One region of the Desulfitobacterium dichloroeliminans LMG P-21439 genome, then DNA from elsewhere that is predicted to be linked to it. Evidence: a T-box and tRNA genes for the amino acid it is inferred to sense, from the RefSeq annotation. Region 1 holds a T-box; the other holds one or more tRNA genes.
The links. A T-box is a leader RNA that pairs with one kind of tRNA and senses whether it is charged. The one in region 1 lies ahead of thrS (threonine--tRNA ligase), so its partner is inferred to be a tRNA-Thr.
Positions count from the first base shown of each region.

Region 2: it encodes a tRNA-Thr, which carries the amino acid that the T-box ahead of thrS (threonine--tRNA ligase) is inferred to sense. The anticodon was not compared.

Region 1 is NC_019903.1:150,484-155,819, reverse strand. Features, by position in the region: gene DESDI_RS00740 (methyl-accepting chemotaxis protein) at 1-1,236, opposite strand, end outside; gene thrS (threonine--tRNA ligase) at 1,457-3,373, opposite strand; T-box leader at 3,486-3,740, opposite strand; gene ytxC (putative sporulation protein YtxC) at 3,768-4,649, opposite strand; gene DESDI_RS00725 (bacteriohemerythrin) at 4,895-5,302, opposite strand.
Region 2 is NC_019903.1:617,932-623,267, reverse strand. Features, by position in the region: gene DESDI_RS02880 (alpha/beta hydrolase family protein) at 1-130, shown strand, start outside; gene DESDI_RS02875 (LytTR family DNA-binding domain-containing protein) at 204-644, shown strand; gene DESDI_RS02870 (hypothetical protein) at 679-1,068, shown strand; gene cshA (degradosome RNA helicase CshA) at 1,192-2,694, shown strand; gene DESDI_RS02860 (DUF378 domain-containing protein) at 2,896-3,117, shown strand; tRNA gene DESDI_RS02855 (tRNA-Thr) at 3,253-3,327, opposite strand; gene DESDI_RS17510 (YmaF family protein) at 3,965-4,285, shown strand; gene DESDI_RS02845 (aminotransferase class V-fold PLP-dependent enzyme) at 4,356-5,336, opposite strand, start outside.

The DNA of each region.
Region 1 (5,336 bases):
TTTTTCGGTTTGTTCCATTGCTCCAACAGCAATCTCTTCAATTGCCTTCGCCACTTCCTCAGAGGCTTGAGTATTTTGACGAGAAGTTTCTGCTAGTTCTTGGGACGATAAGAATAAATCATTGGCGGTATCTTTTAAATCCGTTAAGATCGTCCGGAAAGCCGCCACCATTTTATTTAAGGAGTCAGAAAGTTGTCCAAGCTCATCTTCACTGGCATTCTTGCAGATTACCGTGAAATCACCGCCCTCAACCTTTTTAATCGTAGCATTCAGACTCTGAATGGGTTTAAGAACCGTTCGGCGCAGGAATATAAAAATAAAGAGTGACAAAATGATCGCGATTATAACTGAAAGTACAACGATAACCCTATGGAACTGATCACTATAGCCTAAGATAACACTCCGATCAACTACTGCTTTTATGTAACCTTTAACTTGCCCCGAATAATCCTTAACAGGCATCAATAAGACACCCTTAGTCTTATCCTCGGAAATCAAGTTGATCATTTCTCCTGAGCTTATTTGTTCAATATAGGGCGCTTCCATCTTCCACTCATCCGTCTCCAGAGTAGCTGCAAGGTAGCCTTGCTCCGCTTCTCCTTTTTCGTTCTGAGCAAGGGCTGCTTCTGATAGGGTATAGATAAAATATTCACCAGCAAATCGATCCTTAAGGCTAGTCAGAAAAGCATCTCCAAAAGCACTTCCATATTCAACAGACCCGGTATGTACCCCATTGAAGTACATCGGGGCAACCACACGAAAACCGTAACCGCCAACCCCTTCTTCTAACCCCTCTACAACCTGGAGTTTTGCATTGGCTTCATTGACGGTAAAGCGAAATTCTTTTAAACTATCTCCGAATTTCTCAGGCATATGCAATCTCAAAAAGGCCGTAGAGTCTGGGAGATGAAACTGAATTTGCGATACTTCTCCTTTTAATGCCTCAAAGACCCCTTGCAGTTCCACCGTCAGCTGCTCACGGTCACGCTGGGCAAACAGCTCCTGTATCCTGCTGTTGTTAGCTATGGTTTGGACGGACATCCTCGAGCTGTCCAGTTGGGCCTCCATCTGGGAATCGACAGCCGCTCTAAGCAGTTGATTGTAATTTTGCTCGGATGAGTCAATGATTTTGGTCACATAGAAATTAACGATTAGGGAAAAAACAAGCAGTGCTCCAATTGTACAAATTCCAACCCCTAACATAGATTTAGATGCAATTTTCATCTTTTTGAACATCTCTTCAATCCCCCTCAGCAAATTATTAGCAGCATTCCCTCCAAGGATTCCCTGTGAATTAATTAACTAGTACAAGTATACCTCCACCTTTCCTTTTCGTAAATGAAATAAATGAAGTATTTGTCGAAATATTCATTTCCTTAGATTAATTTAAAAGAAATTAATCTAAAGGACTCAGCCATTGCAACCCTGGCTGAGTCCTCACTTATCGAAAAATTATTTACCCCAATTTAGTCTTATTCTTTATTTCCTCTTGAACCATAGCTATAAATTCTGCCATAGAGAGCTTTTCTCCAGCGTTCGATTGACCATAACGGCGGACGGCCACAGTGTCCGTTTCGGCTTCCTGGTCACCGACGACAAGAGCAAAGGGGACTTTATGGGTTTGGGCTTCGCGAATCTTGTAACTGATTTTCTCACGACGATCATCCACTTCAGCACGAATGTCGAGATCATTTAAGCGACGGAGCATGTCTTGGGCGTATTCCTCATGACGATCGCTAATGGGCAGGATACGGACTTGGACTGGAGCCAGCCAGGTGGGGAAGGCCCCTGCATGGTGCTCGGTGAGTAGAGCAATAAAGCGTTCAATACTTCCATAAACTACCCGGTGAATCATGACCGGACGATGCTTTTGTCCGTCTTCGCCGACGTAGGTGAGATCAAATTTCTCCGGCATTTGGAAGTCCAACTGAATCGTTCCACACTGCCAGGTCCGGCCTAAGCTATCCCGGAGATGGAAGTCGATTTTTGGTCCGTAGAAAGCTCCGTCTCCTGGGTTTATTTTATAATTAATCTTCTTAGCATCCAGCGCTTCCTGCAGCGCGTTGGTGGCCATTTCCCAAGTCTCATCCGCTCCCATGGAGTCTTCAGGGCGAGTGGAGAGCTCCACATGGTACTCGAAACCAAAAACCTTATAGAAATGATCCACGAGATCAATGACGCCAATAATCTCTTCCTTAATCTGGGAAGAAAGCATAAAGATATGGGCATCATCTTGGGTGAAGTTGCGCACCCGCAAGAGTCCATTTAAAGCACCTGATAGCTCATGACGATGAACTAAACCCAGCTCGCCCATTCTTATGGGGAGATCCCGATAGCTTCGGAGTCTTTGCTTATACATGATCATCCCACCGGGGCAGTTCATGGGCTTGACAGCATAGTCTTCCTCATCGATTTTAGTGGTATACATATTGTCTTTATAGTGATCCCAGTGTCCCGAATTTTCCCATAGATTGCGGCTGAGGATAATGGGAGTCTTAATCTCCTGATAGCCCCGACGCCGATGCTCTTGACGCCAGAAATCTTCCAATTGATTGCGCAGAACCATCCCCTTAGGATGGAAGAAGGGGAAACCCGGTCCTTCGTCGTGCAGACTGAATAGATCCAACTCCACACCCAGCTTGCGGTGATCACGGCGTTTTGCTTCTTCAAGCTTGTAGAGGTAATCATCTAGATCCTCTTTTTTAGCCCAGACCGTTCCATAAATCCGTTGCAGCATTTTGTTTTTCTCACTGCCCCGCCAATAAGCACCCGCTAAATTCATGAGTTTGAAAGCCTTCACCGCCCCTGTGCCTGGGATATGAGGACCGGCACAGAGATCTGTAAAGCTACCTTGAGTATACAGAGAAATAACTGCATCCTCCGGAAGACCTTCGATTAGTTCGACTTTATATTTTTCTCCTTTGGCACCGAAGTAATCAAGAGCCTCGCTACGCGAAACTTCCTTGCGCGCGTAGGCATTGTTTTCCTTGATTAAACGACGCATTTCGGCTTCGATCTTCTCCAAGTCATCCGGGGTAAATACATGCTCAGAATCTAAATCATAGTAAAACCCGTTCGCAATAGCTGGCCCAATACCAAATATCGTATCGGGGAAAAGGTTCTGCACGGCTTGAGCCATGATATGAGAGGTCGAGTGGCGCAGAACCTCGAGGCCTTCTTCACTATCAGCAGTAATAATCTCCACCCCAGCATCCTGGTGCAAGGGGAAGGATAAATCCTTTAGCACACCGTCCACTTTACCTGCTACAGCAGCCTTCGCTAATCCTCTGGAGATAGAGGCCGCTAATTCCATGAGACTCTTTCCGGCTTCGATCTCGCGAATCAAGCCATCTTTTAAAGTAATCTTTACCATCTTCATTAACTCCTTTTTTCAACTTTCTAACCTATCCATTTTAAGATTCTTCAGTAAAGTATCTATCCCACCGTCCTACCCTCTTGGAATTAATACAAAAAACCCTCATCCCATATGGGACGAGAGCATTATTCCCGTGGTTCCACCCAAGTTAAAGCCTCAAAACCAGCGAATCCCCAAAGTGACATTCACGGCCTGATACTTTCTCTTTGCTCCCTTAACGCGGGCAGACGTCCGAGCCTACTCAGATTCAACTCAGCACTCTGGGGTGGTTTTCCTCTGCTTCTTCATGAGAGATGCTTTCAGCCACGGCATCCCCTCTCTTGCATCAAGTAAAGCAAGATACTTTCCCCATCATCATTTTTAATAATTATATCTGCCCGTAAAAGCTTTGTCAAATCTTCTCACAGATAGGACAGCCACCGGGACAATAGCTGACACGCCCTTCAAAGACTTTGCAGATGGTTTGCAAAGTATCCTGATACCCTTCATAACGAATATGCAGTACAATCTCCCGCGGAGCCACAGCGATTAAGGCACTGACGAGCATATCTTCATAGGTCAATTCTTGCGAAGAATCCATGAAAAACAGATCATCCATGGTTTTCTTGGTCATCTTTTTGCCATCTTCATTATAAAGGTTGAATTTCCCTTGCTTCGTAATTCCTACATGCAGGGTATGAACACGAGACTCCTGCGAATCGACAAAGTGTTTGAGCAATTGGATAAACTCCACATACTCGGTGGCGATGACATGCTCATTAACCACATAACTGACCGCTTTATTGATTTCTTCTTTATAACCTTTAGCCCGGAACCGCAAAAAACCTTCCATATCGAAGAGTGGCTGTGATTCCAAACATTTGACGATTTGATTTACCAAGGACGCTTTACGATGGATCCGATAGCCTTTCCACTCCCGGGATTCTTCATTAAGGTAATGGAGAGCCTTTTCAAAAACCTGAACAACCTCTTCCCGTTTCATTTTAAACTTTCTTCTCAACAACCAGCGTATATGATCCTTTTCCCAGTGGAGTAGGATTGTTTCAGCGATGGCATTCGCTAGATAATAGCTATGAATTTTCTTGGTGGTTTCTCGATCCTCTATATCCTCTATAGCTTCTATTTGGAACTCGCAATCAATTAACCAGCGCTTCCCTTGCTGATACTCGTGAAGCACAACCGGCAAGTTCTCTTCCTCTTGGAGCTGACGAAGGCGCTCGTAGATGCTTTCTCGATAATATTGAGTCCCAACCTGAACGGAGTGTTGTTCCAACCTAGCATCCCCTCCATAGTAGAGTATATGAGCAAGGTCTGCTCATATTTCGGCTTCAAACGAAATACTCTAGCTATTTCGTAAAACCATATATTCCCTACTATTGCCAGGTTGTGACCTCATTATTCCCTCATCGGATTATGCTGGAGGAAAGTATCCATCGAAGTTATACTCTCTGCCAGTATAAAAAGGGCCTGTCTGCAATCGGTAAGCTCGTACCGATTTGCAGACAGGCCTTAACGTTCTTATCTTGTAATGCGAATAAATTCTTTAATTCCAAAATCACTCTTCAGAATATGATCGAGTACCCAGTCGAAGATAAAATTCAAAAGCTTGCGGGTATGTCCATCTTGGTCTTGGTCAATGGCGTCCAAATCAATGGATTCGATTTCTTTTATAAAGTCGTCATGAGCAACTTTTTGTTTGAAGTACCCAGGGTACTTAATTTTTAACATATAGTCTTCTTCAGTTTTAAAATGGTAAATGGTATAGTCCTTAAGCTCTAGGATAATTGTCACGATCTTGTCATACTTATCCGGTAGCAGGTAGTTTTCTAATAAGTCATAGATTTGATTCCCGATTTCAAACAAACGCATATGTTGTTCATCAATCACCGCTACCCCAATCGAATACTCCTCTTTCCACTTTAACATAGCATCACCTCTTCATAGTATTTAATGAACGAAT
Region 2 (5,336 bases), 470 kb from region 1:
GGCTGGGATGTTAGGTACCGGAAATATAGACAGCCGCTATTGTCTTGAGACGATGAATGAGGTTGTGCTCAATTACTTTGATTATTACCTCAAGGACTCAGGGGGCCTTAAGATCAAAGCAGTTTATTGACAAGCCACATGTTCAGGCGGCTTCCACTTTCTTCTCTACAACAAGATGGCTAAGGAATGAGGTTGCTTTCCCCATGAAGATCAATGTGGAAACTATCGACGAGACAGAAGAAGAACAGGTTTTAATCCAATGCCATGAAGTCACTGCCAGTATTAGTGAGATTGTGGATTTTCTTAAATCTAGGGAAATTTCAATGGAAGCCTTCCAAGGTTCGCAAATCTTCTATATCTCCTTGAAGGATATATATTATATCGAAGCCGTGGACAACAAGGTGTTTGCTTATTTAGAAAGCAAGGTTTATGAGCTTAAAAGTAAGTTATATGAATTGGAGTCCGGCTATGAAGAATGCCACTTCTTTCGTTGTTCTAAGTCAGTCATCGTGAATCTGATGAAGGTTCACTCCATCAAGCCCGCCCTTAATGGTCGCTTTCTAGCGAAACTGACCAACGAAGAATCGGTGATTATCTCAAGGCAATATGTTCCCCAACTCAAGGAAAGGTTAAAAGGGTGTTAGCATGAGCTTCAGTGAATTTTTCAAAAAAAGTCTGATGAGCTTTTTTATCATCGTGACTTGCGTCACCCTCGTCATTGCTGTCCTCGGCCTAATCTATGAGCCGGATCGACGTTTTGGCTATGACGCCTATTTTTCACCATTTATTTTTGGTTTAATTGGGGTGGTCCCTTCTTTCGCGACCTATTCGAAAAGGGAACTTACAATTAGGCAGATGATTATCCGAAAGATTCTGCAACTCTCTGTCCTAGAAGCAATGATCCTGTCCTTTGGTTACTTAATGGACATCATGTATGGACCAATGATGTTTGCTGTTGCCGGAGCTGTATTTGCTGTCTTTCTTGTGGTTCACTTCTTTTCCTATGCTATCGATTATAGGGAAGCCACACGATTAAATGCGGAGTTGAAGGTTTTCCAAGAGCGGTAAATGGCTAATACATATCTCTTGGCACCCCTTGTGGTATACTATTTTAGATAAGGCCTTGTATTAAATCTTGGTCGAATTGGAAAACTACATCAATATAGATATAAAAAGGAGATTAAAATTATCATGTCAACCTTTAAAGAACTTGGTTTATCAGAACCTCTAATTAAATCTGTGCTCAATATGGGTTTCGAAGAAGCCACCCCGATTCAAGAACAAACAATACCCCTTGCCTTAGAAGGCAAGGATGTCATCGGACAAGCTCAAACGGGTACGGGAAAAACGGCGGCCTTTGGAATCCCTTTGATTCAGAAAATCGCCGAGACCTCCGAAGATATTCAAGGAATCGTACTTACACCTACTCGAGAATTAGCGGTACAGGTCGCTGAAGAACTCAATAAAATCGGTCAGTTTAAGGGAATCCGCACCCTGCCGATATACGGTGGACAAGAGATTGACCGCCAGATTAGGGCGCTTAAAAAAAGACCCCATATCATCGTAGCGACGCCGGGTCGCCTCATGGATCATATGCGCAGACGCACCATTCGCCTGCAAAATATCAATATGGTTATTTTGGATGAGGCCGACGAAATGCTAAACATGGGTTTCGTAGAAGATATTGAAACCATACTTCAGGAAATCCCAGAAGCACGACAAACCTTGCTGTTTTCAGCGACCATGCCAAGGCAAATCCAAAATCTCGCCCAAAAATTTATGAAAGATCCAGAGCTCATCAGCATAAAGGGCAAAGAGGTTACGGTTGCGAACATCGAACAAGATTACCTTGAAGTACCGGAAAAGATGAAATTTGATGTTCTTTGTCGTTTGTTAGATATTCAATCTCCTGATTTAGCCATTGTTTTTGGACGGACAAAAAGTAGAGTTGATGAGCTTTCCGAAGCCTTAAACAAACGGGGCTATTCAGCGGAAGGCATTCATGGAGATTTATCCCAGAGCAAACGGGATAGCGTCATGAGACAGTTCAAGGAGGGATCCATCGAAGTCTTAGTGGCAACGGATGTTGCGGCGAGGGGATTGGATATTAGCGGAGTAACTCATGTCTATAATTTCGATATTCCTCAAGATCCAGAAAGCTATGTGCATCGAATTGGTCGTACAGGCAGAGCGGGAAAAACAGGCCTAGCTGTAACCTTTGTCACCCCACGGGAGATAGGTCATCTAAGGCTGATTGAACAGCTTACTAAACGTAAAATAACGCGCAAAAATATTCCTACTATGATCGAAGCTATCGAGGTTCAACAACGGGTTGCCATAGAAAAAATGCTACGCGTCATAGCTGAGGAAGACCTCCAGAATTACAAACACCTAGCTGAAAATTTATTGGAAGATACCGATTCAGTAACCTTATTATCGGCAGCCTTAAAAATAATGACAAAGGAACCTGTTCAGGCTGTAACCGAATTGACAGGAGTCGCTCCCTTACGAGTAAAAGGTAATCAAGGACGTCCCGATCAAGGTGGGTATGGTCGACGCGGAAATTATCGCGATGGCGGACCCGGTGGAAACTATCGCGGCAGACAAGGCAAAGGAAATTCTCGTAGTAACTCGGCAGGTGCACGTGGTTATTCCGGAGCCAGTAGCCGTAACAGCGATAAAACAAATAGATAGATAGATAGATAAACCAAGCCGCCAAAACTGATACTTTTGGCGGCTTATATGTATTTTAAGTGGGCAGTTGTATAACTTGTAAACTCTTTGCCGTAAAAAAACACCTTTTTAAATTTGGACCTTATAAATAGGTATAAAGTTAGTAGAATTTACCAATAATATCATTATCACTTTAATAAATTATAATAGGAGGCTTTATTAATGAATTGGTTATCAAGAACAGCTCTTATCCTCGTGATAGTTGGGGCCCTCAATTGGCTACTAGTTGGAGTATTCCAGTGGGATCTTGTAACTTCTCTTTTTGGAGGGGATACAGTAAGACCTTCCTCTGGATTAAGCAGAATAATTTATTCTCTAGTCGGCCTTGCCGGTCTTTATTCAATCACTTTTCTTTTTAATGACTCTGATGTACGATCTAAATAATAAATAATTAACGTACAATGGGCACCCGAAGGTGCCCTTGTTTATTTAGCTTACTTATTGCGCATATTGAATCTACTGTGCTTTGTGCTAGTATAATAAAAAACACCGCAATCTCTTGCGGTGTCTAAGTCCTACTGGAGCCAATGGTCGGAATCGAACCGACGACCTGCTCATTACGAGTGAGCTGCTCTACCCCTGAGCCACATTGGCATTTTTTTAACGATTGTAATTCTACCTGATTTTAATAGGGAAGTCAACTGTCATTGATTGAGTTGTGTTGCTCAGTGATGTCTTAAGGCATCTTGAACAGGTACCCACCTATTCTCAATTATAAGCGCTATTTTTGCTTATTTGAGAAAATTCGTATATTTTGATGTCTATTTTTGTTGAAAACATTGACTTTACGCATGTCCCATGATACTTTTTTGTAAGAGTCAGGAAATAAAGCAATCAAAGCCATACAATAACTGGCGCTTTATCTTCTGGATTTGCGCAATGGAATCCCCAGATGTGGGGATTCTTTTCATTTTCACAAGGTAATGCTACACTCGAGTGCAATACACTCGTGTACATAAAAAATAAGACCCTGCCATTTCTGGCAGGGGAAGAAAATATATATCTTCAAAGGAGGCTAAAAGGAAAAGGTATGATTATATAATAGCCCATAAAAGTGAGCAATATGTTGCTAGTTTGTGAACGATTTGTGAAAAGTTATAACAAATTACTGAAACTATATCTATTCCACGGAATAGGATTGTATAAGAAAGCCAATCCCTAACTATCCCAAGTCACGCTTATAAAGCATATCCTGTATTGAACGATACTTGATTCAAAGCGAGGCGATTTTATGTATTCAAATCATGTGCATTCCTATGGTGCACTGACTTCTTGTGTGAATGCGCATATACACTGCACGAGTGGCATAACCGGCCCAGTTGTCTCTTATGGCAATTCTCACGTCCACTATTATGCAGGTGTAACCACCTGTGATCATGGTCATGTTCATCATTATAGAGGGTGTACAGGACCGAGTATACCCTGTCCTAATGGCGGGCATGTCCACTGCCTGCAGGGCTGCACAACCTGTGACTGTGGCCATTCTCATTCCTATAGGGCTTCTACTAGCAACGAAGAAGGTTCTAGACTTTTTAGAAATCACGCAAGCTAATTAATACTAGCTCTATTGAGCAACACTAACATACAGAGGGCGATTCAGCCCTCTGTATGTTAGTCAGGGGTTAATATCCCATCTTCGCTGAGCGTAAGGATCTTGACCGAGTACTGACAATTCGCCCTAATATATCAATAAAAACATCAATTTCTTCTTTGGTGTTATAAAGGCCAAGGCTCACTCTGACCATTCCTGGATGAGGCAAGGAGGGATTGGCCATATGCTGTTCCATCTCCTGCTTAGAGATATGCAGAAGTCTCTGAACATAGGGTTGGGCACAAAAACAACCATTCCGCACGGCGATTCCTCCCTCGCGGGCGAGAAGCTCGGCCACATCTTCATGAAATAATCCTTCTACATTGAAAGGGATGACTCCAATCCTTTGTGAGAGCTGTTGCTGATTAAGAGGGATTCCACCATAGAACGTTAGGCCATCCATCCAGCGCAGACGTTCATAGGCGTATCCCAATAACTCTTCTTCATGCTGTAGCACCTTTTTCATACCAAGAGCGCTTAGGGTTCGGATTGCTGCAACGAGGGCAACGACCCCCATCAGGTTAGGCGTTCCGGCTTCTTCTTTATGAGGCGCATCCTCCCAAATTATCCGGTCAGGCGTCACCAGTTGGGCTGTTCCCCCGCCCGAATAATCTGGGGCACCCTGTTCAAAAAAAGCCCGGGGACCAATCAACACTCCGGTTCCGAAGGGCGCATACATTTTATGGGCTGAGAAGGCTAAAAAATCAATATGCTCAGGGGAATGGCTTGGACGCATATCGACAGGAGCATGGGGAACCAGCTGGGCTCCATCCACACAGATCTTCGCTCCATAACGATGGGCTAGCTCGGCAATCTTATAGATGGGATTCCGATGGCCTGTCACATTGGAAGCTCCGGTGACCGTCACCAGCTTGACAGCCCCTTGGTAGCGCTCTAGTTTGGCCACAAGATCGTCCAAGCGCAGGCGACCTTGTTCATCAACCTCTATGTAGTCGACAGAAAATTTTTCCCGCCATGGCAGAAGGTTGGAGTGGTGTTCCATCCAAGTCGT